Regions from separate parts of the Streptomyces sp. NPDC001493 genome, predicted to be linked through region 3. Evidence: predicted binding sites of a transcription regulator. Region 3 holds the regulator's gene; each other region holds the start of a gene.
What was found. The regulator HrcA, encoded in region 3, represses chaperone genes, less so after heat shock. The targets are predictions, from matches to a motif close to TTNGCACTCNGNNNNNCNGAGTGCNAA.

Region 1: a site for HrcA is predicted at 5,551-5,577, ahead of groL (chaperonin GroEL). Genes of this name have one in related genera too.
Region 2: a site for HrcA is predicted at 2,639-2,665, ahead of groES (co-chaperone GroES). Genes of this name have one in related genera too.

Annotation. Positions count from the first base shown of each region.
Region 1 covers NZ_JBSFHV010000027.1:62,610-72,457, reverse strand. Annotated here, with positions in the region: gene ACWCWD_RS30455 (beta-ketoacyl-ACP synthase III) at 1-445, shown strand, start outside; gene ACWCWD_RS30450 (FAD-dependent monooxygenase) at 522-1,817, opposite strand; gene ACWCWD_RS30445 (MarR family winged helix-turn-helix transcriptional regulator) at 1,955-2,479, shown strand; gene ACWCWD_RS30440 (MerR family transcriptional regulator) at 2,792-3,553, shown strand; gene groL (chaperonin GroEL) at 3,765-5,387, opposite strand; gene ACWCWD_RS30430 (cold-shock protein) at 5,765-5,971, opposite strand; gene ACWCWD_RS30425 (MoaD/ThiS family protein) at 6,429-6,707, opposite strand; gene thrC (threonine synthase) at 6,737-8,029, opposite strand; SAM riboswitch class I at 8,048-8,175, opposite strand; gene ACWCWD_RS30415 (glucosyl-3-phosphoglycerate synthase) at 8,330-9,304, shown strand; gene ACWCWD_RS30410 (alpha,alpha-trehalose-phosphate synthase (UDP-forming)) at 9,505-9,848, shown strand, end outside.
Region 2 covers NZ_JBSFHV010000015.1:7,490-17,337, reverse strand. Annotated here, with positions in the region: gene ACWCWD_RS21375 (hypothetical protein) at 1-27, shown strand, start outside; gene ACWCWD_RS21370 (THUMP-like domain-containing protein) at 28-1,263, opposite strand; gene ACWCWD_RS21365 (polysaccharide deacetylase family protein) at 1,508-2,464, shown strand; gene groES (co-chaperone GroES) at 2,819-3,127, shown strand; gene groL (chaperonin GroEL) at 3,226-4,848, shown strand; gene ACWCWD_RS21350 (SDR family NAD(P)-dependent oxidoreductase) at 4,973-5,746, opposite strand; gene ACWCWD_RS21345 (Bax inhibitor-1/YccA family protein) at 6,126-6,989, shown strand; gene ACWCWD_RS21340 (hypothetical protein) at 7,109-7,426, shown strand; gene ACWCWD_RS21335 (hypothetical protein) at 7,497-8,405, opposite strand; gene ACWCWD_RS21330 (acetyl-CoA C-acetyltransferase) at 8,712-9,848, opposite strand, start outside.
Region 3 covers NZ_JBSFHV010000004.1:178,374-188,221, reverse strand. Annotated here, with positions in the region: gene ACWCWD_RS08585 (SpoIIE family protein phosphatase) at 1-22, shown strand, start outside; gene ACWCWD_RS08580 (MFS transporter) at 97-1,572, opposite strand; gene ACWCWD_RS08575 (TetR/AcrR family transcriptional regulator) at 1,749-2,396, shown strand; gene hemW (radical SAM family heme chaperone HemW) at 2,454-3,686, shown strand; gene ACWCWD_RS08565 (DUF3097 domain-containing protein) at 3,913-4,731, opposite strand; gene ACWCWD_RS08560 (MBL fold metallo-hydrolase) at 4,844-5,578, opposite strand; gene hrcA (heat-inducible transcriptional repressor HrcA) at 5,744-6,760, shown strand; gene dnaJ (molecular chaperone DnaJ) at 6,761-7,897, shown strand; gene ACWCWD_RS08545 (nitronate monooxygenase) at 8,124-9,209, shown strand; gene ACWCWD_RS08540 (16S rRNA (uracil(1498)-N(3))-methyltransferase) at 9,206-9,848, shown strand, end outside.

The sequences.
Region 1 (9,848 bases), on a different contig from region 3:
CGCCGAGCAGGGTGACGCCGGAATCGGACCGGTGACCTGGGGCTCCGATCCCACGCGCGCGCAGGCGGTTCGACTGGCGGGCGCGTGGCAGCCGCGGTTCACGCAGGAGGGCCAGGCCGTCTACCGCTGGGCCACCACCGAACTGCCCGCCGTGGCCCGGGAAGCCTGCCTCCGTGCCGGAATCCTCCCCGCCGACCTGGGCGGGGTCGTCACCCACCAGGCCAATCTGCGGATCATCGAGTCCCTGACCCGGCAGCTCGGCCTGCGCGACGACGTCGTCATCGCCCGCGACGTCGTCGAATCCGGCAACACCTCCGCCGCCTCGGTGCCACTCGCCCTGTCCAAGCTGTCCGAACGCGGCGAACTGCCCTCCGGCACACCGGTACTGATCTTCGCCTTCGGTGGCGGACTCTCCTGGGCCGGCCAGGTCGTCACCTGCCCCTGACCAGTCCGGCCGTTCCAGGCCAGTCCAGGCCGTTCCAGGCCGGTCCGGGCCTTCCGGACCGCGCCGACCGCCCCGGTCAGGCGGCATCCGTGGGAGCGCCCGCACCCGCCGCGTAGTCGCGCAGCTCCAGCGCCGCGTTGATGCTCCGCCCCTCCTCTCCGGAGGCGAGCGTCGGCTCGGCCAGGGCCTGGTTGCGGGCCGCGAGGGCCTCGGCCGTACGCGGCGCGAGGACGGCGAGGCCGCTGTGCGCGAGGGCCTGGTTGGCCTCCACGAACTCCCGCAGCCCGCTCTCGTACGCGGCGAAGGCGGCCGTGTGGTCCTCCCGCACGGCCAGTTCACCGGCGAGGACGTACGCGCCGATCAACGCGATGCTCGACCCCTGCCCGGAGAAGAAGGACGGGGCGTACGCGGCGTCGCCGACGAGCACGACCCGGCCCGTGGACCAGGACGGCAGGTGGATCTGACCGGCCACGTCGAAGAAGAGGTCGTCCGCCTCCCGCATCGCGGCGACCATGCGCGGGACCTCCCAGCCCTCGTCGGCGAAGACGGAGGCGACGAGCTCGCGCTGGGCGGCCGGGTCGCGGAACGCCGCCGCCGGTACGGTCGTCGGCGCCAGGTCCGAGGCGAACACCAGGAAGCCGTGCAGGTCCTCGGTCTCCTCCACGGCGTACAGGACCGCGCCCTTGCCCGGGGTGTTGCGGATGACGCCCTCGTGGCTGAGGCCGAAGTCGTTGGGCAGGGTGAAACCGGCGAAGCTCTGGCCGAGGGAGCGGTGGTACCGCTCCTCGGGCCCCATCACCAGCCCCCGGGTGTGCGAGTGGATGCCGTCCGCCCCCACGACCAGGTCGAACGTGCGCCGGGACCCGCCGCGGAACACCACGTCCACGCCCCCGTCGGCCCCGTCGCCCCGGTCGTCCAGCGTCGCGATCGAGTCGCCGAAGAGGAACTCGACGTCGTCGCGGACGAGGCCGTACAGGAGGTCGGCCAGGTCGCCCCGGCGTACCTCCACGTCCCGGCCGTCCACCCCGCCGGTCATGGTCTCCGGCCGGAGTGCGGCCCGTACCGAACCGTCCGGGTCCAGGAACGACACCTGCCGGCTGTCCACGTGCGCGTCCCACAGCCGGGGCAGCAGCCCCATCCGCTCCACGACCGCCAGGGCGGTGCCCCGGATGTCGATGGGGTAGCCGCCGCCGCGTACCGCGTCCGCCTTCTCGACCACCGTGACCGCGAAGCCGTACCGGTGGAGCCAGTAGGCCAGCGCGGGGCCCGCGATGCTGGCGCCGGAGATCAGGACGCTGCGCGGGCGGGGCGCGGTGGTGCCCGTACCGGCGGCCGTACCGCGACCGGATTCCGTACCGTAGGTGCTGGTCATGAGGTGTCCCCTCTCGACAGGCACGCAGACTCTCACCATCTACGTAACTTAGGTATCTTTTTTGCGGGCGCGAGAAGCCCGTGGAGCGATGCCGCGAACCCAACTATATACCTAACTTAGGTATCCAAAGGAGTGGCATGAGCGCCCAGGAGCCGCACGCGGCAGACCGCGACGACCCCGAAGGCGGTTCCGACGCGGCGTTCGATCTCGTGGCCGAGATGCTGCCGCGCATGGCTCAGCTCAGCAACACGCTCAACAAGGGGCGGCTGCCCGAGCACGCCATGGAGACCGCCGGACTCGCCCTGGAGCGGCCGTCGATGTCCGTCCTGGTCACCCTGCACATGGCCGGGACCCCGCTGCGCATCGGCGAGATCGCCGCGCGCATGCAGGTGGTCGGGCCGCACGTCACGCGTCAGGTCAACGGGCTGGAGAAGCGCGGACTGGTCCGCCGCGTCACCGACCCCGAGGACCAGCGCGCCCGGCTCATCGAGCCGACCCCGGAAGGCGCGGCGGGCGCCGAACGCTACATGCGGACCATCCTCGGCTGGTTCGGCGGAGCGCTCGCCGACTGGTCCGACCGGGACCGGCGGGAGCTGGGACGGCTGCTGGGGCGGCTCGTGGACGACTTCACCCGCCACCTGTCGGCGCTGGACGCGGAGTAGCGCCCCCTCGGTGACCGCCTCGGTGGCACCCGCGCCGCATCCCCTCCGCGGACCCTCGCCCGGCGCCCCGGCAGAAGAACGCATCACGGGCTTGCGGTTGCCGCTGCGGCAGCTTCTACCGTCCTTCTCAGGGCCGGAAGAACCCGGACCCGTACGGGGCAAGGCGAATCGACCCCCGTACCGAGCATTCGTTTCCAGCTCCTGGTACGCGAACGAGGGCACGCGAACAAGCGGCACGCGAACATGCGGCACGTGAACATGCGGCACGTGAACATGCGGCACGTGAACATGCGGCACGTGAAGGAGACGGCCATGGCCTGGCCCATCGCGGAGGTCGCCCGGATGTCCGGGGTGACCGCACGGACCCTGCGTCACTACGACGAGATCGGGCTGCTGCCGCCCGCCGGCATCGGCTCGAACGGGCACCGCGTCTACGAGGAACGCCAACTGCTGCGGCTGCAGCAGATCCTCGTGCTGCGGAGCCTCGGCGTCGGGCTGCCCGAGATCGGCCGCATCCTGGCCGAACAGGTCGACGAACTGGCGGCCCTGCGCGGCCACCACCGTCGGCTGCTCGCCGAACGCGACCGCCTCGGCACCCTGGCCGCGGCCGTCCACCGCACCATCCGCGAGCTGGAACTCTCCCGAGAGGACGGCACCACCATGACCAGCATCAACCGGCCCGAGAACCTCTTCGAGGGCGTGCGCCCCGAGCAGTACGGGGAGAGCCTGCGGGACTTCCCGGAGCACGCCGAAGCGGTCGAGCGGCACACCTCCGGCCTGACCGGGGACGAGATCGCGGCCGGGCAGCGGGAACGTACGGCGCAGATGATCCGGCTCGCCGAGTTCCTGGCCGCGGGCCTGCCCGCCGACTCGGCGCCCGTGCGGGAGCACGTGGACGCGCGGTACCGGGCGCTGACCGAGCTGCGCCCCGTCACCGCCGACGAGCACCTCGCCATCGGGCGCTCCTGCGTGGAGAACCCGCAGTGGCGCGCGGCGTACGAGGCCATCGCGCCGGGCCTCGCCGCGTACCAGCGGGACGCCATCGAGGCGTACCACTCGGTCCGCCCGGCCTGACCGGACCGGACCGGCCTCCGGGGCACCCGGCCCGACCGGACAGCCCTGAACGCCCGGCCCGACCGGACAGCCCTGTACGCCCGGACCGCCCTGCACCCCCGGCCCGGCCTCCGGGGCGCCCGCGGAAACACTTCGGCCCCCAGGACGAATCCTGGGGGCCGAAGCTACAGCTGGACGCTGCGGGGGTGGAACCACCGATCCCTGAAGGGGATCAGAAGTCCATGTCACCGCCCGGCATGCCACCCGGGGCGGCCGCGCCGGCCTTCTCGGGCTTGTCGGCGATGACGGCCTCGGTGGTGAGGAAGAGCGCGGCGATGGAGGCGGCGTTCTGCAGAGCGGAGCGCGTGACCTTCGCCGGGTCGAGAATGCCCTCGGCGATCATGTCGACGTACTCGCCGGTCGCGGCGTTGAGGCCGTGACCGATCGGCAGGTTGCGGACCTTCTCCACGACGACGCCACCCTCGAGACCACCGTTGACGGCGATCTGCTTGAGCGGGGCCTCCAGCGCGAGCTTGACGGCGTTGGCGCCGGTGGCCTCGTCGCCCGTCAGGTCGAGCTTGTCGAAGACGGCGGACGCCTGGAGCAGAGCCACGCCACCACCGGCGACGATGCCCTCCTCGACGGCGGCCTTGGCGTTGCGCACCGCGTCCTCGATGCGGTGCTTGCGCTCCTTGAGCTCGACCTCGGTGGCGGCACCGGCCTTGATGACGGCCACGCCGCCGGCCAGCTTCGCCAGACGCTCCTGGAGCTTCTCGCGGTCGTAGTCCGAGTCGGAGTTCTCGATCTCGGCACGGATCTGGTTGACGCGACCCTGGACCTGGTCGCTCTCACCGGCGCCGTCGACGATCGTCGTCTCGTCCTTGGTGATGACGACCTTGCGCGCGGAGCCCAGCAGGTCGAGACCCGCGTTCTCCAGCTTGAGGCCGACCTCCTCGGAGATGACGGTGCCACCGGTGAGGATGGCGATGTCGCCGAGCATGGCCTTGCGGCGGTCACCGAAGCCCGGGGCCTTGACGGCGACGGACTTGAAGGTGCCACGGATCTTGTTGACGACCAGGGTCGACAGGGCCTCGCCCTCGACGTCCTCGGCGATGATCAGCAGCGGCTTGCCCGACTGCATGACCTTCTCCAGCAGCGGAAGGAGGTCCTTCACGTTGGAGATCTTCGAGTTGACGATGAGGATGTACGGGTCGTCGAAGGACGTCTCCATACGCTCCATGTCGGTCGCGAAGTACGCCGAGATGTAGCCCTTGTCGAAGCGCATACCCTCGGTGAGTTCCAGCTCCAGACCGAAGGTCTGGGACTCCTCGACGGTGATGACGCCTTCCTTGCCGACCTTGTCCATCGCCTCGGCGATCTTGGCGCCGATCTCGGTGTCGGCGGCGGAGATGGAGGCGGTCGAAGCGATCTGCTCCTTGGTCTCCACGTCCTTGGCCTGCTCCAGCAGAGCGGCGGAGACGGCCTCGACGGCCTTCTCGATGCCCCGCTTGAGGGCCATCGGGTTGGCACCGGCGGCGACGTTGCGCAGACCCTCGCGGACGAGCGCCTGGGCGAGAACGGTGGCGGTGGTCGTACCGTCGCCGGCGACGTCGTCCGTCTTCTTGGCGACCTCCTTGACCAGCTCCGCACCGATCTTCTCGTACGGGTCCTCGAGCTCGATCTCCTTGGCGATGGAAACACCATCGTTGGTGATCGTGGGCGCGCCCCACTTCTTCTCGAGGACGACGTTACGGCCCTTGGGGCCGAGGGTGACCTTGACGGCGTCGGCGAGCTGGTTCATCCCGCGCTCGAGACCGCGCCGTGCCTCCTCGTCGAACGCGATGATCTTGGCCATGTGAAGTGGTCCTCCCGGACAGGGGTGGATTGCTCCGGACCGAGAGGCGCCCGCGACGGACGGCCTGCGTGCCCGGCGGTTCCTTGCCCCGCCGCGCCTGCGGGCCTCACCGGCCCGGTCCAAGTTTCTGTCACTCTCACCTGGAGAGTGCTAACGCCAATGATTAGCACTCGACCCCTGCGAGTGCAAGCGTCCTCCTCGTCCTGGGGACAAGCCCGGGCCGCCCCGCAGGCGAGTCGCAGGCGCTCCGCGGGCAACCTCCGGGCCCCCACGGGCCCTTCCGGGCCCCGCGGAACGCGAACGCGCGCAGGGCCCGTACCCCTGACGGGGACGGGCCCTGCGTGCGTGAGAAGTGTCGTTGCCGACCGCGTCCGATCTCAGCCCACGGCGAGCTTGACCATGTCCGCCTGCGGCCCCTTCTGGCCCTGCGAGATCTCGAATTCAACTCGCTGACCCTCTTCGAGGGTGCGGTATCCGTCCATCTGGATCGCGCTGTAGTGGACGAAAACATCCGCACCACCGTCGACCGCGATGAAGCCGTACCCCTTCTCCGCGTTGAACCACTTGACGGTGCCCTGAGCCATGCCTAACTCCCCTATTTCTGGCCCCTGCACAGGACCGCACTTCGCGGACCCGGGTCAGAACTCACCCTCCGACAGGAGAGGGTGCGTGCGCCGGAACGCGTCGACCGCGGCCGAATGTATCTGCCCAACTGCCCTCTGCAACAGGTCAATCGGACGAGAATTCTGGTCGCGGCGGAACGCCCGAACATGAGGATTTGTTGAGAATTTTGGGCAAGTCGGGCCAGACAAAGGCCACTTAAGGCACAGAGGGCTTCCGGACTTTGGCTACATCTTGTCGCGCGTCGGCGCGATCTCACACCCGCCCGACACGGGCGGCGGAGGGGGCTTCCCCAACTGTACCGCGCTCAACCCTACGGAATTGCCCCCTCCGCGTCGTACGCGAAGGGGGCAACGGTGCGCTGCGGAACGGCGGTCGGGGACCCCGCCGGACGACGGGGTCCCGGACCGGCCGTCGGGGTCAGCAGCCGCCGGCGACGGCGGGGATGATCGAGACGCCGGCGCCGTCCGGCGTGGCCGCCTGGAGGCCGCCCTCGAAGCGGACGTCGTCGTCGTTGACGTACACGTTGACGAAGCGGCGCAGCTTGCCCTGGTCGTCCAGGACGCGCGCGGCGATGCCCGGGTGGTCCTTCTCCAGGGACTCGATGACCTCGGAGAGGACGGTGCCCTCGGCCGAGACCTCGGCCTGGCCGCCGGTGTACGTGCGCAGGATGGTGGGGATGCGGACCTTGACGCTCATGGGGATTGCCTTCCTCGGTTCTCGGGTGGTCAGTGGGCCGCGAGGCCCGCGTCGCGGAACGCGTCCAGGCTCGGGCGGATGGTCGCCGACAGGCCGGTCGTCGGGGAGACGGCGTCCAGGGTCTTCAGGCCGTCACCGGTGTTCAGGACGACGGTGGTCAGGGTCGGGTCGAGCAGGCCGGCCTCGATCAGCTTCTGCGTCACGCCGACGGTCACGCCGCCCGCGGTCTCCGCGAAGATGCCCTCGGTGCGGGCGAGCAGCTTGATCGCGTCGACGACCTGCTCGTCGTCGACGTCCTCCACCGCGCCGCCGGTGCGGCGGGCGATGTCCAGGACGTACGGGCCGTCGGCCGGGTTGCCGATCGCGAGCGACTTGGCGATCGTGTTCGGCTTCTGCGGGCGGACCACGTCGTGGCCGGCCTTGAAGGCGGTGGAGACCGGGGAGCAGCCCTCGGCCTGGGCACCGAAGATCTTGTACGGCTTGTCCTCGACGAGACCGAGCTTGATCAGCTCCTGAAGTCCCTTGTCGATCTTGGTGAGCTGGGAGCCGGACGCGATCGGGATGACCAGCTGGTCCGGGAGCTGCCAGCCGAGCTGCTCGCAGATCTCGTACGCGAGGGTCTTCGAGCCCTCGCCGTAGTACGGGCGGAGGTTGACGTTGACGAAGCCCCAGCCCTCGCCCAGCGGGTCGCCGATGAGCTCGGAGCAGAACCGGTTCACGTCGTCGTAGTTGCCCTCGATGCCGACGAGTTCGCCGCCGTACACCGCGGCCATGACGACCTTGCCCTCTTCCAGGTCGTGCGGGATGAACACGCAGGAGCGGAAGCCGGCCCGCGCGGCGGCGGCACCGACCGCGCCGGCGAGGTTGCCGGTGGAGGAGCAGGAAAGGGTGGTGAAACCGAAGGCGCGGGCTGCCTCGACGGCGATCGCGACGACGCGGTCCTTGAAGGAGTGCGTCGGGTTGCCGGAGTCGTCCTTGACGTACAGGCCGCCGGTGATGCCCAGCTCACGGGCGAGGTTGTCGGCCTTGACCAGCTTGGTGAAGCCGGGGTTCATGTTGGGCTTGTCGGCGACATCGGCGGGCACCGGCAGCAGCGGCGCGTAGCGCCAGATGTTGTTCGGGCCGGCTTCGATGCGCTTCTTCAGCTCTTCGGGGGAGCCGCTCGGCAGGTCGTACGCCACTTCGAGCGGCCCGAAACAGGACGCGCAGGCGAAAATGGGACCGAGTTCGAAGCGTTCGCCGCACTCGCGGCAGGAAAGCGCACTGGCGGGACCGAGGTCCACGGACGTGCCGGAACTCGCTGCAACGGTCTGAACAGCCATGATGGCGGAGGCCCTTTCTCCTCATCTTCCTTGCGACGCATTTCGCCGCAAGACGGAATTGGCACCTTCCCCACCGTGGCCTCGCGGCCGGCGGGAGGGTTGCCGGGACTTCAACGGGCCGTTCCCTCAGTCCCTCTGGATGAGCGCTATGGCACTGGATCGTGCGATCCAGGCGTTTGTCCGCCCTCCGACCCCGACATGCGAAGGCAGTGAGCGTTGTTCAAGACTGTAACTGAAGCACCCGACGGTTGAGGTAGTAGTCCGAACCGCGAGATGGATCACATACAGGGAGTATCGCCCGTGCTGGAAGAGGTCGACAGCTGGCTGAACCGCCGTTCCTGGGCAGCCTCCGACCGCCCGCTGGACCGTCTCCTGGCCGCCAGGGACCGGAGCCCGCGGGGCTCCTCGGTGAGCGTCGTCCTGCCCGCGCTGAACGAGGAGGCGACGGTCGGCGACATCGTCCGGACCATCCGCCGCGAGCTGATGGAGAAGGTCCCGCTCATCGATGAACTCGTGGTGATCGACTCCGGCTCCACCGACGCCACCTCCGCCGTCGCCCGCGCGGCCGGAGCCCGGGTGGTGCACCGGGACTCCATCCTCCCCCGGATACCCGCCGTCCCCGGCAAGGGCGAGGTGCTCTGGCGGTCGCTCTTCGTGACCAGCGGCGACATCGTCTGCTTCGTCGACGCCGACCTCAAGGACTTCTCCGCCGACTTCGTCTCCGGCATCATCGGCCCGCTGCTCACCGACCCGGGCATCCAGTTCGTCAAGGCGATGTACGACCGGCCGCTGGAGACCGCGGACGGCCACGCCCCCGCCGGTCCCCCCGCGCAGGGCGGCCGCGTCACCGAACTGGTCGCCCGCCCGCTGCTCAATCTGCACTGGCCGAAACTGGCCGGCTTCGTCCAGCCACTGGGCGGCGAGTACGCGGTCCGGCGCCCGCTCCTGGAACAGCTCGCGTTCCCGGTCGGCTACGGCGTGGAACTGGGGCTCCTGGTGGACGCGCTGCACACCGTGGGGCTCGACGCCCTGGCCCAGGTGGACGTCGGGGTCCGCCGCCACCGCCACCAGGACGGGCAGGCGCTGGGGCGGATGGCCGCCGCGATCTACCGCACCGCGCAGCTGCGGCTCTCCCGGGGGCACCTGGTGCGCCCGGTGCTCACCCAGTTCGAACGCGACGAGGACGGTTTCCGGCCACGCACCTACGCGGTGGACACCGAGGAACGGCCGCCGGTCCGGGAGATCCCCGAGTACACCGCGAGACGCGCCGCCTGACCGGGGCCGGCCTCGCGTCGGGTGCACGGACCCGACACGGCACGAGACGCGGCCCGACCGGTCCCGGCCTCGCGCCGGTGCACCGCGAGACGTGCGGCCCGACCCGCCCCCTCGCCGAGCACACGGCACGCCCCGGCGCCCGACCCCGCCCCGGCCTCGAACACGTTTGGGGGGTTACGTATCGGGCTAGGTTCCGCTACATGGTCTCCGAGCACGCCGCCCAGGTCCTCGTCGCGTCCAACCGCGGCCCCGTGTCGTACACGCTGAACGAGGACGGTTCCCTCGACGCACGCCGGGGCGGAGGCGGGCTCGTCTCCGGGCTGAGCGCCGTCGACGACAAGGTGTGGGTCTGCGCCGCACTCGGCGACGGCGACCGCGAGGCGGTCCGGCGCGGCGTCGGCGAAGAGGGCGTCCGGATGCTCGACATCGACGCCTCCGTGCACGCCGACGCGTACAACGGCATCGCCAACTCCGTGCTCTGGTTCGTCCACCACCTGCTCTACCAGACCCCCGTCGAGCCGGTCTTCGACGACGAGTTCCGGCG
Region 2 (9,848 bases), on a different contig from region 3:
CGCCGGACCGCCCCGGCGGCGGGCTGATCAGCCGGCCGGGCGGAAGGGCCGGCCGACCAGCATGGTCGGGGCGCCGGCGACCCGGGTCAGCAGGACCGTCGCGGAGTTCGGCCCCGCGAGCTTCATCCGGCGGCGTACCTCCTCCGGCTCCACCGCCGAACCGCGCTTCTTCACCGTCAGCACCCCGACCTCCCGCTCCCGCAGCAGCGCCTTCAGCCGCTTCATGTTGAACGGCAGCCGGTCGGTGATCTCGTACGCGGAGGTGTACGGGGAGGAGTACGGCTCGTCGCTGGTGACGTAGGCGATCGTCTCGTCGATCAGCCGCCCGCCGCACCGGGCCACGATGTCGGCGACCAGGCTGGCGCGGATCACCGCGCCGTCCGGCTCGTACAGATAGCGGCCGACCGGGCCCACCGGCGGGGCCGGCAGCGGGGAGCGGGTGGCGAGGGTGGCGCCGGACGGCAGCAGGGTCGCCCGGTAGGAACCGGCCTCGAAGCCCTCGCCGTACCAGAGCACCGCCTCCTTCACGTCCCCGCCGTCCGAGATCCACTCGGCCTCGGCCTCCGGGCCGATCGCCTCGTGCGGGATGCCCGGCGCGATCTTCAGGGCCGCGCGCGGGGCCTTCAGCGCGGCGGCGGTGGCCCAGGAGAGCGGCGGCGAGTACGCCTCCGGGTCGAAGATCCGGCCGCGCCCGCCGCGCCGGGCCGGGTCGACGAAGACGGCGTCGTACCCGGCGGTGTCGATGCCGGTCACGTCGGCGCACCGGACCTCGATCAGCCCGCCGAGGCCGAGCGCCTCGGCGTTGGCGCGGGCCACCTCGGCGGTGAGCGGGTCGCGGTCGACGGCCAGCACCTCGATGCCCGCCCGCGCCAGCGCGATCGCGTCGCCGCCGATGCCGCAGCACAGGTCCGCCACCCGCCGCACCCCGCCCAGCGCCGCGAACCGTCCGGCGCGGTACGTGGCGACGGAGGTACGGGTCGCCTGCTCGACGCCGTCGGGCGTGAAGAACATCCGGTACGCGTCCTCGGCGCCGAACTTCGCCACCGCCCGCTGCCGGAGCCTGGCCTGCCCCAGCGCGGCCGAGACCAGGTCCGGGGCGTGGTCGCGGCGCAGCCGGGTGGCGGTGGCCAGTTCGCGCGCCGGGTCGTGGTCCCGCAGCTCGTCCAGGAGGGCGGCGCCCTCGGGCGTACGCAGGGCGGCGAAGGAGGCGAGCGGGTCGGCGGGGCCGTCACCGGCGGGGAGAGGTGCGTTCACCCGTCCCATTGTGGGCCAGGCCGTGTCCGGCTTGTGGGCCAGGCCGTGTCCGGCCGTTCCCGTCGGGCGGGCGGCGCCGGCCGCCCCGGGCCGTGCCCCCGGCGTCCCGCGGCGTCCCCCGGCGTCCCGCGGCGTCCCCCGGCGTCCCCGGGTTCCGGTCCCGCCGGGGCTGTGCGCCAGGCGGGGGACGCGGCCGGACGGGCGGCGGTGTCGGGCCGGGGGGCCGGGGGACGGGCTGGCAGGATGCGGCGCCATGCAACTAGTACGACAAAAGGAAAAAAACACAGTGAAGTGGCGCAGATCCGGCACGGTCGTCCTGACGGCCCTGCTGGGCGCCGCCCTCGCCGCCGGATGCGGCCGGAGCCCCTCCGGGACCGACCAGCAGACCCACCAGGGCGCGGCGGGCGCGGGCGGCCGCCCGGCGGCCGGAGCCGCCCCGCAGGCCGGCCCGGTCAGCGCCCTCGTCTCGTACGCCGAACAGCTGAAGCGGCGCCAGGCGCAGCGGGTCGCCGTCGCGAAGAAGTGGGGGCTGGCCGAGGTCCCGCTGCTCGCCCCGGCGCCGCCCGCCGAGAAGCCGGAGATCACCAGCCGCGAGGGGTTCGAGGTCGACGACGGCGAGGACCTGCCGCAGGTCTTCACGACCGTCCCCACCGACCAGCGGATCGTCTTCCTCACCATCGACGACGGTGCCGAGAAGGATCCCGAGTTCATCCGGATGATGGACGAGCTGAAGATCCCGTACACCGCCTTCCTCAGCGACTACCTCGCGAGCGAGGACTACGGCTACTTCGCCGGGATGCAGAAGAAGGGCGTCGCCCTCAACAACCACACCCTCACCCACCCCTACCTGCCCGGGCTCTCCTACGCCGAGCAGAAGAAGGAGATCTGCGACCAGCAGGACCGGATCGAGAAGCACTTCGGCAAGCGGCCGGTGCTCTTCCGCCCGCCGTACGGCAACTACAACCGCGACACCCTCGTCGTCGCCAAGTCCTGCGGGATCAAGGCCGTGCCGCTGTGGGCGGAAGAGGCGTTCCCCGACCACATGGACTGGCGGGAGTGGGACCGGGACCTGCACCCCGGCGACATCGTCCTCACCCACTTCCAGGGCCCCGCGCAGTGGAAGGGGACCATGGCCGACATGGTCCGCAACGTCATGAAGGTCATCACGGAGAAGGGGTACGCGGTCGCCCGGCTGGACGACTACGTCTGACCCCCGGGCGGTGTCCGGCAGGCCACGGCCCGGAACGCCGCGTACCGCCCCGGCGTTGTCCCCGCGGACTCCCGGGGGGACCGGCCGGCGCGGCGTCGGGGGCGCGTCCCCGGCCGCGCCGCCGCCCGGACGGCCCGCCCCGGCGGGCGGGCGGCGCCACGCACGGGTACTGAATTGGCACTCCGCTTGACCGAGTGCTAATCGCGGTCATAGTCTCGGTGCTGGCACTCCCCCCTGGAGAGTGCCAGCAGTACCGCGCGACAGGGCAGGTCCGGCACCCGCGACGACGGATCCGGCCCGGCGCGACCCAAGACTGTTAAACCCCGTGAGATCTCCGAAGGGGGAGACCGGATCGTGTCGACCACCAGCTCCAAGGTTGCGATCAAGCCGCTCGAGGACCGCATTGTGGTCCAGCCGCTCGACGCCGAGCAGACCACGGCTTCCGGCCTGGTCATTCCGGACACCGCCAAGGAGAAGCCCCAGGAGGGCGTCGTCCTGGCCGTGGGCCCGGGCCGCTTCGAGAACGGCGAGCGCCTTCCGCTCGACGTCAAGACCGGCGATGTCGTCCTGTACAGCAAGTACGGCGGCACCGAGGTGAAGTACAACGGCGAGGAGTACCTCGTCCTCTCGGCCCGCGACGTCCTCGCGATCATCGAGAAGTAATTCACCCACATTTGCTGTGTGTTCTGCGCCCCTGGCCCCCTGCGAAATAACAAGCCGGGTGGCGAGGGGCGCAGTTCGTTCGAGAGGGAAAACAGCCCATGGCGAAGATTCTGAAGTTCGACGAGGACGCCCGTCGCGCCCTTGAGCGCGGCGTCAACAAGCTTGCCGACACGGTCAAGGTGACGATCGGCCCCAAGGGCCGCAACGTCGTCATCGACAAGAAGTTCGGCGCGCCCACCATCACCAACGACGGTGTCACCATCGCGCGCGAGGTCGAGCTCGACGACCCGTTCGAGAACCTCGGTGCCCAGCTGGTGAAGGAGGTCGCCACCAAGACCAACGACGTCGCCGGTGACGGCACCACCACCGCCACCGTCCTCGCCCAGGCGCTCGTCCGCGAGGGTCTGCGCAACGTCGCCGCGGGTGCCTCCCCGGCCGCCCTGAAGAAGGGCATCGACGCCGCGGTCAAGGCCGTGTCCGAGGAGCTCCTCGCGACCGCCCGTCCGATCGAGGACAAGTCCGACATCGCCGCCGTGGCCGCGCTCTCCGCGCAGGACCCGCAGGTCGGCGAGCTCATCGCGGACGCGATGGACAAGGTCGGCAAGGACGGTGTCATCACCGTCGAGGAGTCCAACACCTTCGGTCTGGACCTCGAGTTCACCGAGGGCATGGCCTTCGACAAGGGCTACCTGTCCCCGTACATGGTGACCGACCAGGAGCGTATGGAGGCCGTCCTCGACGACCCGTACATCCTGATCCACCAGGGCAAGATCGGCTCGATCCAGGAGCTGCTCCCGCTGCTGGAGAAGGTCATCCAGGCCGGCGGCTCGAAGCCCCTGCTGATCATCGCCGAGGACGTCGAGGGCGAGGCGCTCTCCACCCTCGTCGTCAACAAGATCCGTGGCACCTTCAACGCCGTCGCGGTGAAGGCCCCGGGCTTCGGTGACCGCCGCAAGGCCATGCTCGGCGACATCGCCACCCTCACGGGTGCGACCGTCATCGCCGAGGAGGTCGGCCTCAAGCTCGACCAGGCCGGTCTGGACGTGCTGGGCACCGCCCGCCGCGTGACCGTCTCCAAGGACGACACGACCATCGTCGACGGCGGCGGCGACGCCGGTGACGTCAAGGGCCGCGTCAACCAGATCAAGGCCGAGATCGAGAACACGGACTCCGACTGGGACCGCGAGAAGCTCCAGGAGCGCCTCGCGAAGCTAGCCGGCGGCGTGTGCGTGATCCGCGTCGGTGCCGCCACCGAGGTCGAGCTCAAGGAGAAGAAGCACCGTCTGGAGGACGCCATCTCCGCGACCCGCGCCGCGGTCGAGGAGGGCATCGTCTCCGGTGGTGGCTCTTCCCTCGTCCACGCCGTCAAGGTCCTGGAGGGCAACCTCGGCAAGACCGGCGACGAGGCCACCGGTGTCGCGGTCGTGCGCCGCGCCGCCGTCGAGCCGCTGCGCTGGATCGCCGAGAACGCCGGCCTCGAGGGTTACGTCATCACCTCGAAGGTCTCGGACCTCGACAAGGGCCAGGGCTTCAACGCCGCCACCGGCGAGTACGGCGACCTGATCAAGGCCGGCGTCATCGACCCGGTCAAGGTCACCCGCTCCGCCCTGGAGAACGCCGCGTCCATCGCGTCGCTGCTGCTCACGACCGAGACCCTGGTCGTCGAGAAGCCGGCCGAGGAAGAGGCCGAGGCCGGTCACGGCCACGGTCACTCCCACTAGTACCGCCCCGCTCACCGGCCCCCGGGCCGGTGAGCGGCACGAAGCCGGTGCCCCCGTCGCGGGGGCACCGGCTTCGCCGCGTCCCGGCCCGACCGGGGCCGGCGTCCCGCCCGGGTCCGGATCCTCACTTCGGGCCGTACTTGCGTCCCGTCCGCGAGGTCATCTCGCCCAGCAGACTGCGCGGGGTCACCTTCACCAGCCCCATCAGCGCCTTGTACCGGGCGTCCGGCACCGACACCGTCCGGCCGCGCGCCAGGTCGGCCAGGGCGGCGGTCACCAGTCTGTCGACGTCCAGCCACATCCAGCCGGGGATGTTCCCGGTGCCCATCCCGGCCCGCTGGTGGAACTCCGTCCGTACGAAGCCGGGGCAGAGCGCCATCAGCCGCACCCCGGACCCGGCCAGGTCCTTGGCGGCGCCCTGGGTGAACTGGACGACCCACGCCTTCGACGCCCCGTACGTACCGCGGGGGACGAACGCCGCGACCGAGGCGACGTTGACGATCCCGCCCCGGCCGCGCTCGCGCATCCCGGCCGCCGCCGCCGAGGTCAGCCGCAGCACCGCCTCGCAGTGCACCTTCAGCATCGCCAGCTCGTCGTCGAGCGGCACCTCCAGATAGCGCCCCTTGTTGCCGAAGCCCGCGTTGTTGACGAGGAGTTCGACCGGATGGCCGCGGTCGCGGAGGCGTTCCTCGACGGCCGCGATCCCGGCGTCCCGGGAGAGGTCGGCGGTGAGCACCGTGGCCTCGATGCCGTGCCGGTCGTGCAGTTCGGTGGCCTGGTCCCGCAGCCGCTCGGTGTCCCGGGCGACCAGCACGAGGTTGTGCCCCTGTCCCGCGAGCCGCCGCGCGAACGCGGCGCCGATGCCCGCCGTCGCGCCGGTAATCAGTGCAGTCGTCATGCGCGGCACGTTAGTGGTCCCGCCCCGCTCCCCGCGCACCCGTCCCACCGTCGCCGGTGCGCGGGCCGCCGCCGCCGGTGCGCGCGGTGGGCGGCCGGTTGACGTACGGCACCCGGGGCGGGTGCCGCCCCTCCGGCACCGGACGTCAACACCGCGTGCGCCACGACCTCCCCGGAACGGGTTGTCCCGGCGCTTTCCGGGCAGGGGACCGGAAAACGGGAACGGACAGAGGGACGGCGGGGGCGGAGGGCGCGGTGCGGGGAGGAGGGTGACGCGGCGTTCCGAAGCCGTAAAGATCCTCCCTCGGCACGAGGGTGCATCCTTTGCCTACCCATTACTCTTGTCGCAAGGCCACGCTGTGTGGCCATGGAGGAGTGAGATGAGGAGCAGCAACCCGGTCTTCTCGCGACGTGGGTTCAGCCGCGACAGCGGTACCGCGGGGTACGCGGCGCCGCAGGCCGGGGCCACCGTCACGGGTGAGAACCCCTACGCGCAGGGCACCGCCCATCCGTACGCCACCAACCCCTACGCACAGCAGACGCCGCCCGGAGTCCGTTCCGGTGCGATGACCATCGACGACGTCGTCAGCCGCACCGCGATGACGCTCGGCACGGTCGTCGTCGGCGCCGTGCTCGCCTGGTGGCTCCTGCCGATCGACACCGAGAACCTCGGCACGTCCTACGGCATCGCCGCCGGAGCCGCGATCATCGGCTTCGTCCTGTCGATGGTCAACTCGTTCAAGCGCAAGCCGTCCCCGCCGCTGATCCTGGCCTACGCGGCGTTCGAGGGCATCTTCCTCGGCGTCGTCAGCAACGTCGTCGACGCCTACGTCAGCCCCGGCGCCGCCATGCAGGCCGTGCTCGGCACCATGGCCGTCTTCGGCGGCGTCCTGCTCGCGTACCGGACCGGCCTCATCCGGGTGACCCGCCGCTTCTACGGCTTCGTCATGGCCGCCCTGATCGGCTTCGTGCTGCTGATGCTCGTCAACGCCCTCTTCGCCGTCTTCGGCGGCGGCGACGGCCTCGGCTTCCGCAGCGGCGCGCTCGGTGTCGTCTTCGGCATCGTCGCCATCGTGATCGGCGCCTGCGTCCTCGCCCTGGACTTCAAGGTGGTCGAGGACGGCATCGCGTACGGCGCTCCGCGCGAGGAGGCATGGACGGCCGCCTTCGGCCTCACCGTGACCCTGGTCTGGATCTACCTGGAGATGCTGCGCCTCGTCGCGATCCTCAGCGGCGACGACTGATCCCGTACCGCCGACTCCCGTCGCGCCGATCCACGGACGGCCCGCAGGCACCGCCTGCGGGCCGTCCGCATGTGCCGGGGCGTGTGCCGGGGCGGGTGCGGGGCGCGTAGGGTCGCGGAGTGCTTGATACAACCCCCTTGATCACTGCCGTGGACCGTTTCGCCGACCGGCTGCGGGCCGCCCCGCAGAGCCGCCTCCAGCAGGGCACCGCCGCACGGGCGCTGGAGGCCGCGCGGGAGCTGAGCGCCCGCGCGCAGCGCGTGGAACGGCCGGGGCGGGAGCCGTACGTCATGCCGGACGGCGGGATGTTCGGCGTCGGGGACCAGGTGGCCGTCGCCGGTCACGACCTGGCCGTGGCATTGGAAACGGCCCCGCCCGAGGAGCTGGACGAGGCCGTGCGGTACGTGACGGAGGCGGCGGCGGAGGCCTTCGCCTGAAGGCCGCGGGACAGCCCCCGGAGCCCGGGGCCCGGCGCGGAGACCTCCGCGGGAGCTGTCCGGGTCCGGGTCAGAACGAGGCGATGACCCGGTCCGCGAGGATGTAGACGTTGTCCGTGCCGCAGGAGAAGGTCAGCGCGTAGGCGCCGGAGACGCCCGAACCGCCCAGCAGCACCGGCTGCTCGCCCGCGCGCAGGGAGTCCGCGAGCCGCTCGGCCGTCTCCCGGTGGCCCGGGGTGATGCAGAGCGTGGTGCCGTCGGTGAAGACGTACACGTCCAGGGTGCCGAGCGGACCGGGGCGTACGTCCGCCAGCTCGGTGCCCGTGTCGGCGAGCTCCTCCAGGCGGTTGACCGTGCGCTCGTGGTCGGTGACCACCGGCGTCCGGACCGGGACGAAGTCCGGGTGGGACGGGTGACGGCGGCGGGCGGCGGCCAGCTCGGGGGACTCGTCGGCGAACTCCGCCGCCCCCGGCTCCTCCGCCGGCTCGGTGAACTCCTGCATCACGTCGTTCATGGCCGCGTCCTCGGGGTGGGCGGGGCGGGCCGCGAAAGCGGTGTACGCCGTCTCGTCGGTCTCGTCCGCCTCCTCGGCGTACGGGAAGGTCAGCGCCTCCAGGCCGGCGAAGTCCGCCTGCCGGGGCAGGAAGTACGAGGCGTCCTCGCCCAGCCCGGCCAGTCCGCCCAGCAGCGACGGGGCGTCGGCCGCGTCACGGGCCTCCTGCGCCGCCCAGAAGGCGCGCGCCTCGGCGAGTTCGCGCTCCCGCTCCTCGGCGAGGGCCTCGGACACGGCCGCGCGTATCTCGTCGGCGGGCGCGGCACCGGCACGGCCCTGCGCGGGCACCGTACGGGCGCGGTCCCGGTCCCTGGCGAGCTCGTCGCGCAGCCCGGCGATCTGCCGGTGCAGCCCGCGAGCGGAGTGCACGGCAGCGGCGCCCACGGCCGTGGCGGCGGCGGTGGTCAGCAACAGGGCAAACGACATGGCGCTCACTGACATTCTCCCGGTCTCTATCGATACCCCCGACTTCCTACATCAGCTTGTCCCGTCCATCCGCTCAGCGTCAGTGCAAAACGTCATGAACTGGACGGGTCTTTGGTCCCGGCGTATCTGGCCGATCCGCTCTGACCTGCGGAAACGATGACTCCCGAAGACGCACATCACATCCTGGGACAGTTTCGGTCACGGTGCGGGCTCGGCGGGGTTCGCCCGCGGTCCGCGGTGGTCCGCGCCGGGCGCACGTGAGGGGCCGGGCGGAGGGGCTCCCTCCGCCCGGCCGCGATCAGCCGGTCAGCTGAGGCGCTCGATGACCATGGCCATGCCCTGGCCGCCGCCGACGCACATGGTCTCCAGGCCGAACTGCTTGTCGTGGAACTGGAGGCTGTTGATCAGGGTGCCGGTGATGCGGGCGCCCGTCATGCCGAAGGGGTGGCCGACCGCGATGGCGCCGCCGTTGACGTTGACCTTCTCCAGCGGCAGGCCGAGGTCCCGGTAGGAGGGGATGACCTGGGCGGCGAAGGCCTCGTTGAGCTCGGCGAGGTCGATGTCGTCGATGGTCAGCCCGGCCCGCTTCAGCGCCTGCTTGCTGGCCTCGACCGGCCCGTACCCCATGATCTCGGGGGAGAGGCCGGAGACGCCGGTGGAGACGATCCGGGCGAGCGGGGTCAGGCCCAGCTCGCGCGCCTTGGTGTCGGACATGATCACGAGGGCGGCGGCGCCGTCGTTGAGCGGGCAGCAGTTGCCCGCGGTGACCAGGCCGTCGGGGCGGAAGACCGGCTTCAGCCCGGAGACGCCCTCCAGCGTGACGCCCGCGCGCGGGCCGTCGTCCTTCGAGACGACCGTGCCGTCCGGCGTGGTGACCGGGGTGATCTCGCGCTCCCAGAAACCGTTCTTCAGGGCTTCCTCGGCGAGGTTCTGGGACCGTACGCCGAACTCGTCCATCTCCGCGCGGCTGATGCCCTTGAGCCGGGCGAGGTTCTCCGCGGTCTGCCCCATCGAGATGTACGCGTCCGGGATCAGCCCGTCCTCGCGCGGGTCGTGCCAGTCGGTGCCGGTCGCCTCGGCGCGGGCGGCGGTACGCGCCTCGGCCTCGGCGAAGAGCGGGTTGCGGGTGTCCGGCAGGCTGTCGGAGTTCCCCTTGGCGAAGCGGGAGACCATCTCGACACCGGCGGAGATGAAGACGTCGCCCTCGCCGGCCTTGATGGCGTGCAGCGCCATGCGGCTGGTCTGGAGCGAGGAGGAGCAGTAGCGGGTGACCGTACAGCCCGGCAGGTGGTCCATCCCCATCTGCACGGCGACGATGCGCCCCAGGTTGTTGCCCTGCTCGCCGCCGGGGAGGCCGCAGCCGAGCATCAGGTCGTCGATGTCCCGCGGGTCCAGCTCGGGGACCTTCGCCAGCGCGGTCCGGATGATGGTGGCGGTCAGGTC
Region 3 (9,848 bases):
GCTGGTGCTGCGCGCCGACTGAGCGGCCGGGCCCGGTCCGCGCTGCCGGGCCCGGCCGCTCGGTGGGGCCCGGGCCGTGCCGCCGGGCCCGTCGGCTCACTCCTGGCCGGCGTGCTCCTCGGTGGTGCGGGAGTCGGTGAGGGTGAGGGCGCCGACCGCGGCGATCAGGCCGACGACGACCGCCAGCACGGCGTAGGTGATCCGCTCGCCGTGGAAGAACGAGGCCACCAGGGCGCCGCTCCAGGTGCCCGCGGGCAGCTGCGTGGTGACCAGGGCGGCGATCAGGGTGCCGACCACGGCGGTGCCGATGCTGCTGCCGACCTCCTGGGCGGTGTCGTTGAGCGCCGTACCGATCGACGTGCGGTTGCCGGGCATCGCGTCGACGAGCGCGATGGCGCAGATGGTCATGACGGTGCGCAGGCCGATGGTCATCACGACCATGCAGACCGCGATGGCGAGGTACCCGTGGCTGACGCCCCAGGACAGGCCGGCCAGTGAGCCGGCCAGGCAGGCCGCGCCGACGAGGCAGGCGACGCGGTGGCCGAACCGTCCCGCGAGCCATTCGGAGAGCGGGGTCGCGGCGATCATGGTCACGATGAGCGGCAGGTTGGCCAGGCCGGCCCGGACGGGGCTCCACCCGTAGGCGTACTGGAAGTGCAGGATCAGCCCGAACATCACGGCGGCCATCGCGATGGCCGTGCCGATCTGCGCGATTGCCGCGCCCCGGACCGTGCCATTGGAGAAGAGGCGGAGGTCCAGCATGGGGGAGGTGCTGCGGCGCTCGTGCGCCACGAAGGCGAGGCCCGCGGCGAGGGCGCCGAGGAGCGAGGCGAGGGTGGCCGCGGAGAGCCAGCCGTGCTCGACGCCGCTGGTCAGCGCGTAGCAGGCGAGGCCGATGGTGGCGACGCTCAGCGCGGCGCCCGGCAGGTCGAGCCGGTCGCGGGTCAGGTCCTCGGGACGGTCGGCCGGGACGCCGAGGCGGACGCCGACGGCCGCGATCAGCGCGATCGGGGCGTTGACGAGCAGGAGCCACTGCCACCGCGCGTGGGCCAGGGCGGTGCCGCCCAGCAGGGGACCGAGGATGAATCCGGAGAGACCGACGGTGATCATCAACGTCATCGCGCGCATCCGCAGCGCCTTGTCGTCGAAGAGCCGGAAGACCAGCGAGTTGGTGATGGGGGCCATCGCCGCCGCGGCGATGCCGAGACCGGCCCGCAGGGCGATGAGCTGGCCCGAGGTGCTGACCGCGGCGACGCCCAGACTCAGCAGGCCGAACACCGCCAGGCCCACCAGCAGCACCCGCCGGCGTCCGAGCCGGTCGGCCATCGATCCCGCCGTGAGCAGCAGACCGCCGAAGGTCAGGGAGTACGCGCCGGTGACCCACTGGAGCGCGGTCGTACCGCTGCCGAGGTCCCGGCCGATCGTGGGCAGCGCGATCGACAGCAGCGTGTTGTCGACCATCTCGACGAAGAAGGCCAGGCAGAGCGCGGCCAGGGGTATCCAGGCCGCTCGCAGGGACGGGTAGGTGCGCGACGCGCCGGGCGGCGCGTCGGTGGTGGCGGTCGTGGTCATGGCGGGCCTCCTCGCGGAACGCCGCCGACTGTCGAACGACGTTCTATAGAACGTTGTTCCAAGATAGAACGACGTTCGATGATGATGCAAGCTGTGATTGGATGGGGTACATGACAGGCCCGCGACCACGACCCGCCGACCGCCCTTCCCGAGGACGGCAACGTGCCTCGCACTCCATCGAGGCCGTGCTCACGGCGGCCGTGGACCTGCTCGACGAGGCGGGCGAGCCGGCGCTCACCCTCCGCGCCCTCGCCGCCAGGCTCGGCACCGGCGTCGGCAGCATCTACTGGTACGTCTCCGGCAAGGACGAGCTGCTCGACCGGGCCATCGACCACGTGCTCGGCGGGGTGCTGACCGCGGTCGAGGGACAGGCGAGCAGCGGCGACCCCATCGACGACCTGCGCGTGATGGCCGTCACGCTCTTCGACGCGATCGTCGACCGGCCCTGGCTGGGCGGGCACTTCATGCAGAACCTCAGCTCCCGGGGCAACTCGCTGCGGCTCTACGAGGAGCTCGGGCAGCGCACCCTCCGGCTCGACCTCACGCCGAAGCAGCGGTTCCACGCCGTCTCGGCGGTCGTGGGCGTCGTCGTCGGCAGCGCCGCCGACATGGGGCAGGAACCGCCCCGCGAGGTGGTCGACGGATCCGTGGGCCGCGACGAGTTCCTCGGCCGCTACGCCAGCATGTGGCGCGGCCTCGACCCCGAGCAGTTCCCCTTCGTGCACGACATCGTCGACGAGTTCGACGGGCACGACGACAAGGAGCAGTTCCTCGCCGGGCTGGAGCTGACGCTCGCCGGCCTCCGCCTCCAGGCGGGAGCCTGACACCGGGCGGGACGCGTGTGGCCGGGGCCACTCCGGCGGCGAGCGACAATGGACGGTATGCCTTCCGTACTGCCCGATGGTGAGCCCGTGCCCGACGACGGGGCGCTGCCCCGCCACGCCCTGGAAGGCGCCGCCGACCGCCCCCTCGGCTTCTACCTGCACGTCCCGTACTGCGCGACCCGCTGCGGCTACTGCGACTTCAACACCTACACCGCCACCGAGCTGCGCGGTTCCGGCGGCGCCCTGGCCTCCCGCGACAACTACGCCGCCCACCTCGTCGAGGAGGTCCGCCAGGCCCGCAAGGTCCTCGGCGACGACCCGCGCCCGGTGCGCACGGTCTTCGTCGGCGGCGGCACGCCCACCCTGCTGGCCGCCGCCGACCTGGTCCGGATGCTCGCGGCGATCCGCGACGAGTTCGGGCTCGCCCCGGACGCGGAGATCACCACCGAGGCCAACCCGGAGTCGGTGAACCCGGCCTATCTGGCGGAGCTGCGCGCGGGCGGCTTCAACCGGATCTCCTTCGGCATGCAGAGCGCCAGGCAGCACGTGCTGAAGATCCTGGACCGCACCCACACCCCGGGCCGCCCCGAGGCCTGTGTGGCCGAGGCGAGGGAAGCCGGGTTCGACCACGTCAACCTGGACCTGATCTACGGCACCCCCGGCGAGTCCGACGACGACTGGCGGGCCTCCCTGGACGCGGCGATCGGCGCCGGACCCGACCACGTCTCGGCGTACGCGCTGATCGTGGAGGAGGGCACCCAGCTGGCCCGCCGCATCCGGCGCGGCGAGGTCCCGATGACCGACGACGACGTGCACGCCGACCGTTACCTCATCGCCGACGAGGCGATGGCCGCCGCCGGGTTCTCCTGGTACGAGGTGTCGAACTGGGCCCGGACCCCCGAGGGACGCTGCCTGCACAACGAGCTGTACTGGCGCGGCGCCGACTGGTGGGGTGCCGGACCCGGCGCGCACAGCCACGTCGGCGGGGTGCGCTGGTGGAACGTGAAGCACCCGGGGGCGTACGCCCAGGCGCTCTCCGAGGGCCGCTCGCCCGGCGCGGGCCGGGAGATCCTCTCCGCCGAGGACCGCCGCGTCGAGCGCGTCCTGCTGGAGCTCCGGCTGCGCGAGGGCTGCCCGCTCTCCCTCCTCAAGCCGGACGGCCTCGCCGCCTCCCGCCGGGTCCTCGGCGAGGGCCTGCTGGAGCCGGGACCGTACGAGGAGGGCCGCGCGGTCCTCACCCTGCGCGGGCGCCTGCTCGCCGACGCGGTCGTCCGCGACCTGGTCGACTGAGGCCGAGGCCACGAGCCGGGCCGAGGGCACGAGCAGGGCCGAGGGCACGAGCAGGGCCGAGGGCACGAGCAGGGCCGAGGCGACGAGCAGGGCCGAGGGCACGAGCAGGGCCAGGGCCGGGACGCGGGGTCACGGCGTGCGGAGCCCCGGGGGCCAGTTTCGGCGCCGGGCCCGCGGGCTTGCCGCACACGACGCGTCCCGGCGGCGCCGCGAGGGGATCCGGGTGTCACCCCGGAAGCGTGACGAAGTCGATCAGTTCCTCGACCCGGCCCAGGAGTTGCGGCTCAAGATCCTTGTACGAGCGGACCCCCGACAGAATGTGCTGCCAGGCCGCACCGGTGTTCTCCGGCCACCCCAGCGCCCGGCACACCCCGGTCTTCCAGTCCTGCCCGCGCGGTACGGACGGCCATCCGGCGATCCCCACCGAGGCGGGCTTCACGGCCTCCCAGACGTCGATGAAGGGGTGCCCCACCACCAGCAGGTGCGGATCGGACACCTCGGCCGCGATCCGGGACTCCTTGGAACCCGGTACGAGATGGTCCACCAGCACCCCGAGCCGCGCGTCCGGCCCAGGACCGAACTCCCGCACGATCGCCGGGAGGTCGTCGATGCCCTCCAGGTACTCCACGACCACCCCCTCGATCCGCAGGTCGTCGCCCCACACCCGCTCGATCAGCTCCGCGTCGTGCCGGCCCTCCACGTAGATCCGCCCGGCCCGCGCCACCCGCGCCCGCGCACCCGGCACCGCCACCGACCCGGAGGCCGTACGCGCCGGAACCACCGGACCGCCGGACGACGGGCGCACCAGCGTCACCACCCGCCCCTCCAGCAGGAAGCCGCGCGGCTCCATCGGGAACACCCGGTGCTTGCCGAACCGGTCCTCCAGCGTCACCACCGGCCCCTGGGCGGACTTCTCGCAGCGGATCACCGCACCGCAGAAGCCGGTGGACACCTCCTCCACGACCAGATCCGGATCGGCGGGCACCTCGGGCACGGGGGCGGACCTCTTCCACGGCGGGGTCAGGTCCGGCTGGTAACTGCGCATGGCACGACGATAATTCGGCCGCCGTCCCGCGCGGGGGACCGCCCGCCCCGGCGGACGGCCTTCACGCCTTCATGAGCTTCATGTGCTTCACGCCTTTACGCCTTCACGCGCTTCACACGCCGAAGCGCCCCGCCAGCAGCTCCCGCTGCGCCCGCACGAACGCCGCGTCCACCGCCGCCCCGTGCCCCGGTACGTACACCGCGTCCTCGCCGCCCAGCGCCAGGAGCCGGTCCAGGGCGGCGGGCCAGCGGGCGGGCACCGAGTCCGGGCCCGTCTGCGGCTCACCGGACTCCTCGATCAGGTCCCCGCAGAGCACCACCGCGGGCGCCCCCGAGGAACCGGCCCCGGGCACCAGGACCGCCAGATCGTGCCCCGTATGGCCCGGCCCCACATTGGCGAGCACCACCTCGCGCCCGCCGCCCAGGTCGAGCGTCCAGCGGTGGCACACCTCACGGCCGGGGAACACCAGCGCGTCCACCGCCTCCGCCGCGTCGTGCTCGGGCAGACCGTTGCGCACCGCGTCGGCGTGCATCTCGTCCACCGACCGCCGCATCCGCGCCGCCGCCCCGTACGCCCCGAACACCTCCGTGCCCGCGAAGGCCGCGGTGCCGAAGACATGGTCGAAGTGGGGATGGCTCAGTGCGACATGGGTCACTCTGCGGCCCAGCAGCCGCTGCGCCTCGGTCCGCAGCCCGACGCCCTCGCGCAGGCTCGCCCCGGTGTCCACCACCAGCGCCCGGTCCGTACCGGCGACCAGGGCGGCGGTCGCGTCCCAGCCGGGAAGCCGTCGGCGGCCCACCCCGTGGCCCAACCGCTCCCAGCCCAGCTCTTCCCAAGAGAGGTCCATGAGGAGACGCTATCCGCATCGACCTGCGCGGTCTCGCGGACCGCGGCCGGTCGCCCTTGCCCGGTGCCCTCCCCACCCCCGTACACTGGCCGGGGGAAAGCTGGCACTCAGACGCACAGAGTGCCAGGCAGAAGCCACCACGACCGACAGCTGGAGGTGTGCGCGATGCTCAGCGAACGCAGACTTGAAGTGCTGCGCGCCATCGTCCAGGACTACGTCGGCACCGAGGAGCCGGTCGGCTCCAAGGCGCTCACGGAGCGGCACCGGCTCGGGGTCTCCCCGGCCACCGTCCGCAACGACATGGCGGTGCTGGAGGACGAGGGCTTCATCGCCCAGCCCCACACCAGCGCCGGGCGCATCCCCACGGACAAGGGATACCGCCTCTTCGTCGACCGGCTCGCGGGCGTCAAGCCCCTGTCGTCGCCGGAGCGCCGGGCGATCCACAACTTCCTGGACTGCGCGGTCGACCTCGACGACGTCGTGGCCCGCACGGTACGGCTGCTCGCGCAGCTGACCCGGCAGGTCGCCATCGTCCAGTACCCCTCGCTGACCCGCTCCACGGTGCGTCACGTGGAGCTGCTGGCCCTGTCGCCGGCCCGGCTGATGCTGGTCCTGATCACCGACACGGGCCGGGTCGAACAGCGTATGATCGACTGCCCCGCGCCGTTCGGCGAGACCCCTCTCGCCGATCTGCGGGCCCGGCTCAACAGCAGGGTCGTGGGACGCCGCTTCAGCGACGTCCCCCAGCTCGTGCAGGACCTGCCGGAATCCTTCGAGAACGAGGACCGCGGGACGGTTTCCACGGTCCTTTCCACTCTCCTCGAAACGTTGGTCGAGGAGACGGAGGAGCGGCTGATGATCGGCGGCACCTCCAACCTCACCCGCTTCGGGCACGACTTCCCCCTGGTGATCCGGCCCGTGCTGGAAGCGCTGGAGGAGCAGGTCGTCCTGCTGAAGCTGCTCGGTGAGGCCACGGACTCGGGCATGACCGTACGGATCGGGCACGAGAACGCCCACGAGGGCCTCACCTCCACGTCCGTCGTCACGGTCGGCTACGGTTCGGGCGACGAGGCAGTCGCCAAACTCGGCGTGGTCGGACCGACCCGCATGGACTACCCCGGAACGATGGGAGCGGTACGCGCAGTGGCACGTTACGTCGGACAGATCCTGGCGGAGTCGTAAGTGGCCACCGATTACTACGCCGTGCTCGGCGTACGGCGCGACGCGTCGCAGGACGAGATCAAGAAGGCATTCCGTCGGCTCGCCCGCGAGCTGCACCCGGATGTCAACCCCGACCCGAAGACCCAGGAGCGGTTCAAGGAGATCAACGCCGCTTACGAGGTGCTCTCCGACGCCCAGAAGAAGCAGGTCTACGACCTGGGCGGGGACCCGCTGTCGGCCTCGGGCGGCGGCGGCGCGGGCGGCTTCGGCGCCGGCGGCTTCGGCAACTTCTCCGACATCATGGACGCCTTCTTCGGCACGGCGTCGCAGCGCGGACCCCGTTCGCGCACGCGGCGCGGCCAGGACGCCATGATCCGGCTGGAGATCGACCTCGCCGAGGCGGCCTTCGGAACCACCAAGGACATCCAGGTCGACACCGCCGTCGTCTGCACCACGTGCAGCGGCGAGGGCGCGGCCCCCGGCACCTCGGCCCAGACCTGCGACATGTGCCGCGGCCGCGGTGAGGTGTCCCAGGTCACCCGGTCCTTCCTCGGCCAGGTCATGACCTCGCGGCCCTGCCCGCAGTGCCAGGGCTTCGGCACCGTCGTGCCGACCCCCTGCCCGGAGTGCGCCGGCGACGGCCGCGTCCGCTCGCGGCGCACCCTCACGGTCAAGATCCCCGCGGGTGTCGACAACGGGACCCGCATCCAGCTGGCCGGCGAGGGCGAGGTCGGCCCCGGCGGCGGTCCCGCCGGTGACCTCTACGTCGAGATCCACGAGGTCTCGCACCCGACGTTCCAGCGGCGCGGCGACGACCTGCACTGCACGGTCACCATCCCCATGACGGCGGGCGCGCTCGGCACCAAGGTGCCGCTGGAGACGCTCGACGGCGTGGAGGAGATCGACATCAGGCCCGGCACCCAGTCCGGCCAGTCGGTCCCGCTGCACGGACGCGGCATCACGCATCTGCGCGGCGGCGGCCGGGGCGACCTGATCGTGCACGTCGAGGTGCTGACCCCCAGCAAGCTCGACGCGGAGCAGGAACGCCTGCTGCGCGAGCTGGCCAAGCTGCGCGGCGAGGAGCGGCCCACCGGGCAGTTCCAGCCCGGACAGCAGGGTCTCTTCTCCCGTCTGAAGGACGCCTTCAACGGCCGCTGAGGCCCGTACGGCTCCGTACGTACACATCCGCACCGCCCGCCGGGATCCGTCCCGGCGGGCGGTGCGCGTGTGTCCGGCCACCACGCAGGGCGCCGGACCGGACGACCGCGTACGGCTGCGGCACGGCGGACCGGATCTGGCACGTCGTACGGATGCGGCACGGCGGACCGGACGTGGCACGTCGTACGGATTCGGCACGGTGGACCGGACATGGCACGATGCGGGGATGTCCTCCCTGACCGATCTCTGCCGATATCCGATCGTGCAGGCACCGATGGCGGGCGGGACCTCCTCCCCCCGGCTCGTCGCCGCCGTCGCCGACGCGGGCGGGCTCGGCTTCCTCGCCGCCGGGTACAAGTCGGCCGAGGAGATGCGCCAGGAGATCGACCAGGTCCGCGCGGCGACCGGCGGCCCCTTCGGCGTGAACCTCTTCATGCCGCAGCCCCCGCCCGCCGACCCCGGCGCCGCCGCGGCGTACCGCGACCGCCTCGCGGCCGAGGCCATCACGTACGACACCCCGCTCGGCGACCCCGACGGCGGTGACGGTTACGACGGCTCCGACGGTTACGACGCCAAGGTGGCGGCCCTGCTGGCCGAGCCGGTCCCGGTGGTCTCCTTCACCTTCGGCTGCCCCAGCCGCGACACCCTGGACGCCTTCGCCCGCGCCGGTACGTACACGATCGTCACGGTCACCACCGCCGAGGAGGCGCGCGACGCCCAGTGGGCCGGGGCCGACGCCGTCTGCGCCCAGGGTGTCGAGGCGGGCGGCCACCAGTCCACCCACCACGACGACCCGCGGGCCGACCACACCGGCATCGGGCTGCTCACCCTCGTCACCCAGGTCCGCGAGACCGTCCAGCTGCCGGTCGTCGCGGCGGGCGGGCTGATGCGCGGCGCGCAGATCGCCGCCGTCCTCGCGGCCGGTGCCGACGCCGCCCAGCTGGGCACCGCCTTCCTCGCCTGCCCGGAGTCCGGCGCGCACCCGCTGCACAAGCAGGCCCTGACCAGCCCGATGTTCGTCCGTACCGCGCTCACCCGCGCCTTCTCCGGACGGCCCGCCCGGGGCCTGGTAAACCGTTTCGTCCGCGAACACGACCCGTACGCCCCCGCCGCCTACCCCCAGGTGCACCGCGTCACCGCCGGGCTGCGCAAGGCGGCGGCCCGGGCCGGGGACGCCCAGTCCATGGCGCTCTGGGCGGGGCAGGGCCACCGGATGGCACGCGAGCTGCCCGCCGGGGAACTCGTCGAACTGCTCGCGGCGGAAATGTCGGAGACGGCCCAGCGCGCCGTCGGCATGAGGAGTGAACAGTGACCGCACCGGTCTTCGTCGTCGAGAAGCTGCCCAGCGGGCCCGAGTTCGTGCTGGAGGGCCCCGAGGGACGGCACGCCGTCTCCGTGAAACGCCTCCAGCCCGGCGAGGAGGTCGTGCTGACCGACGGGCTCGGCCGCTGGGCCGAAGGCGTCGTACGCGCGGCCGAGGGCAAGGACCGGCTGGTCGTCGCCGTGCGGCCGGTCCAGGAGGAGGAGCTCCCCGCGCCCCGGATCACGGTCGTCCAGGCCCTGCCCAAGGGCGACCGGGGCGAGGTCGCCGTCGAGACGATGACCGAGACCGGCGTCGACGCGATCGTGCCCTGGCAGGCCGGCCGCTGCATCACCCAGTGGAAGGGCGACCGGGGGCTCAAGTCGCTCGCCAAGTGGCGCTCCACCGCCCGCGAGGCGGGCAAGCAGTCCCGCCGGGTGCGGTTCCCCGAGGTCGCCGAGGCGATGTCCACCAAGCAGGTCGCGGCCCTGCTGGCCGTCGCCGACTTCGCGGGCGTGCTGCACGAGGACCGCGACTGCGACAGCGAACCGCTGGCCACCGCCGAACTCCCCGCGACCGGCGAGATCGTGCTCGTCGTCGGCCCCGAGGGCGGGGTCTCCCCGCAGGAGCTGGATGCCTTCGCCGCCGCCG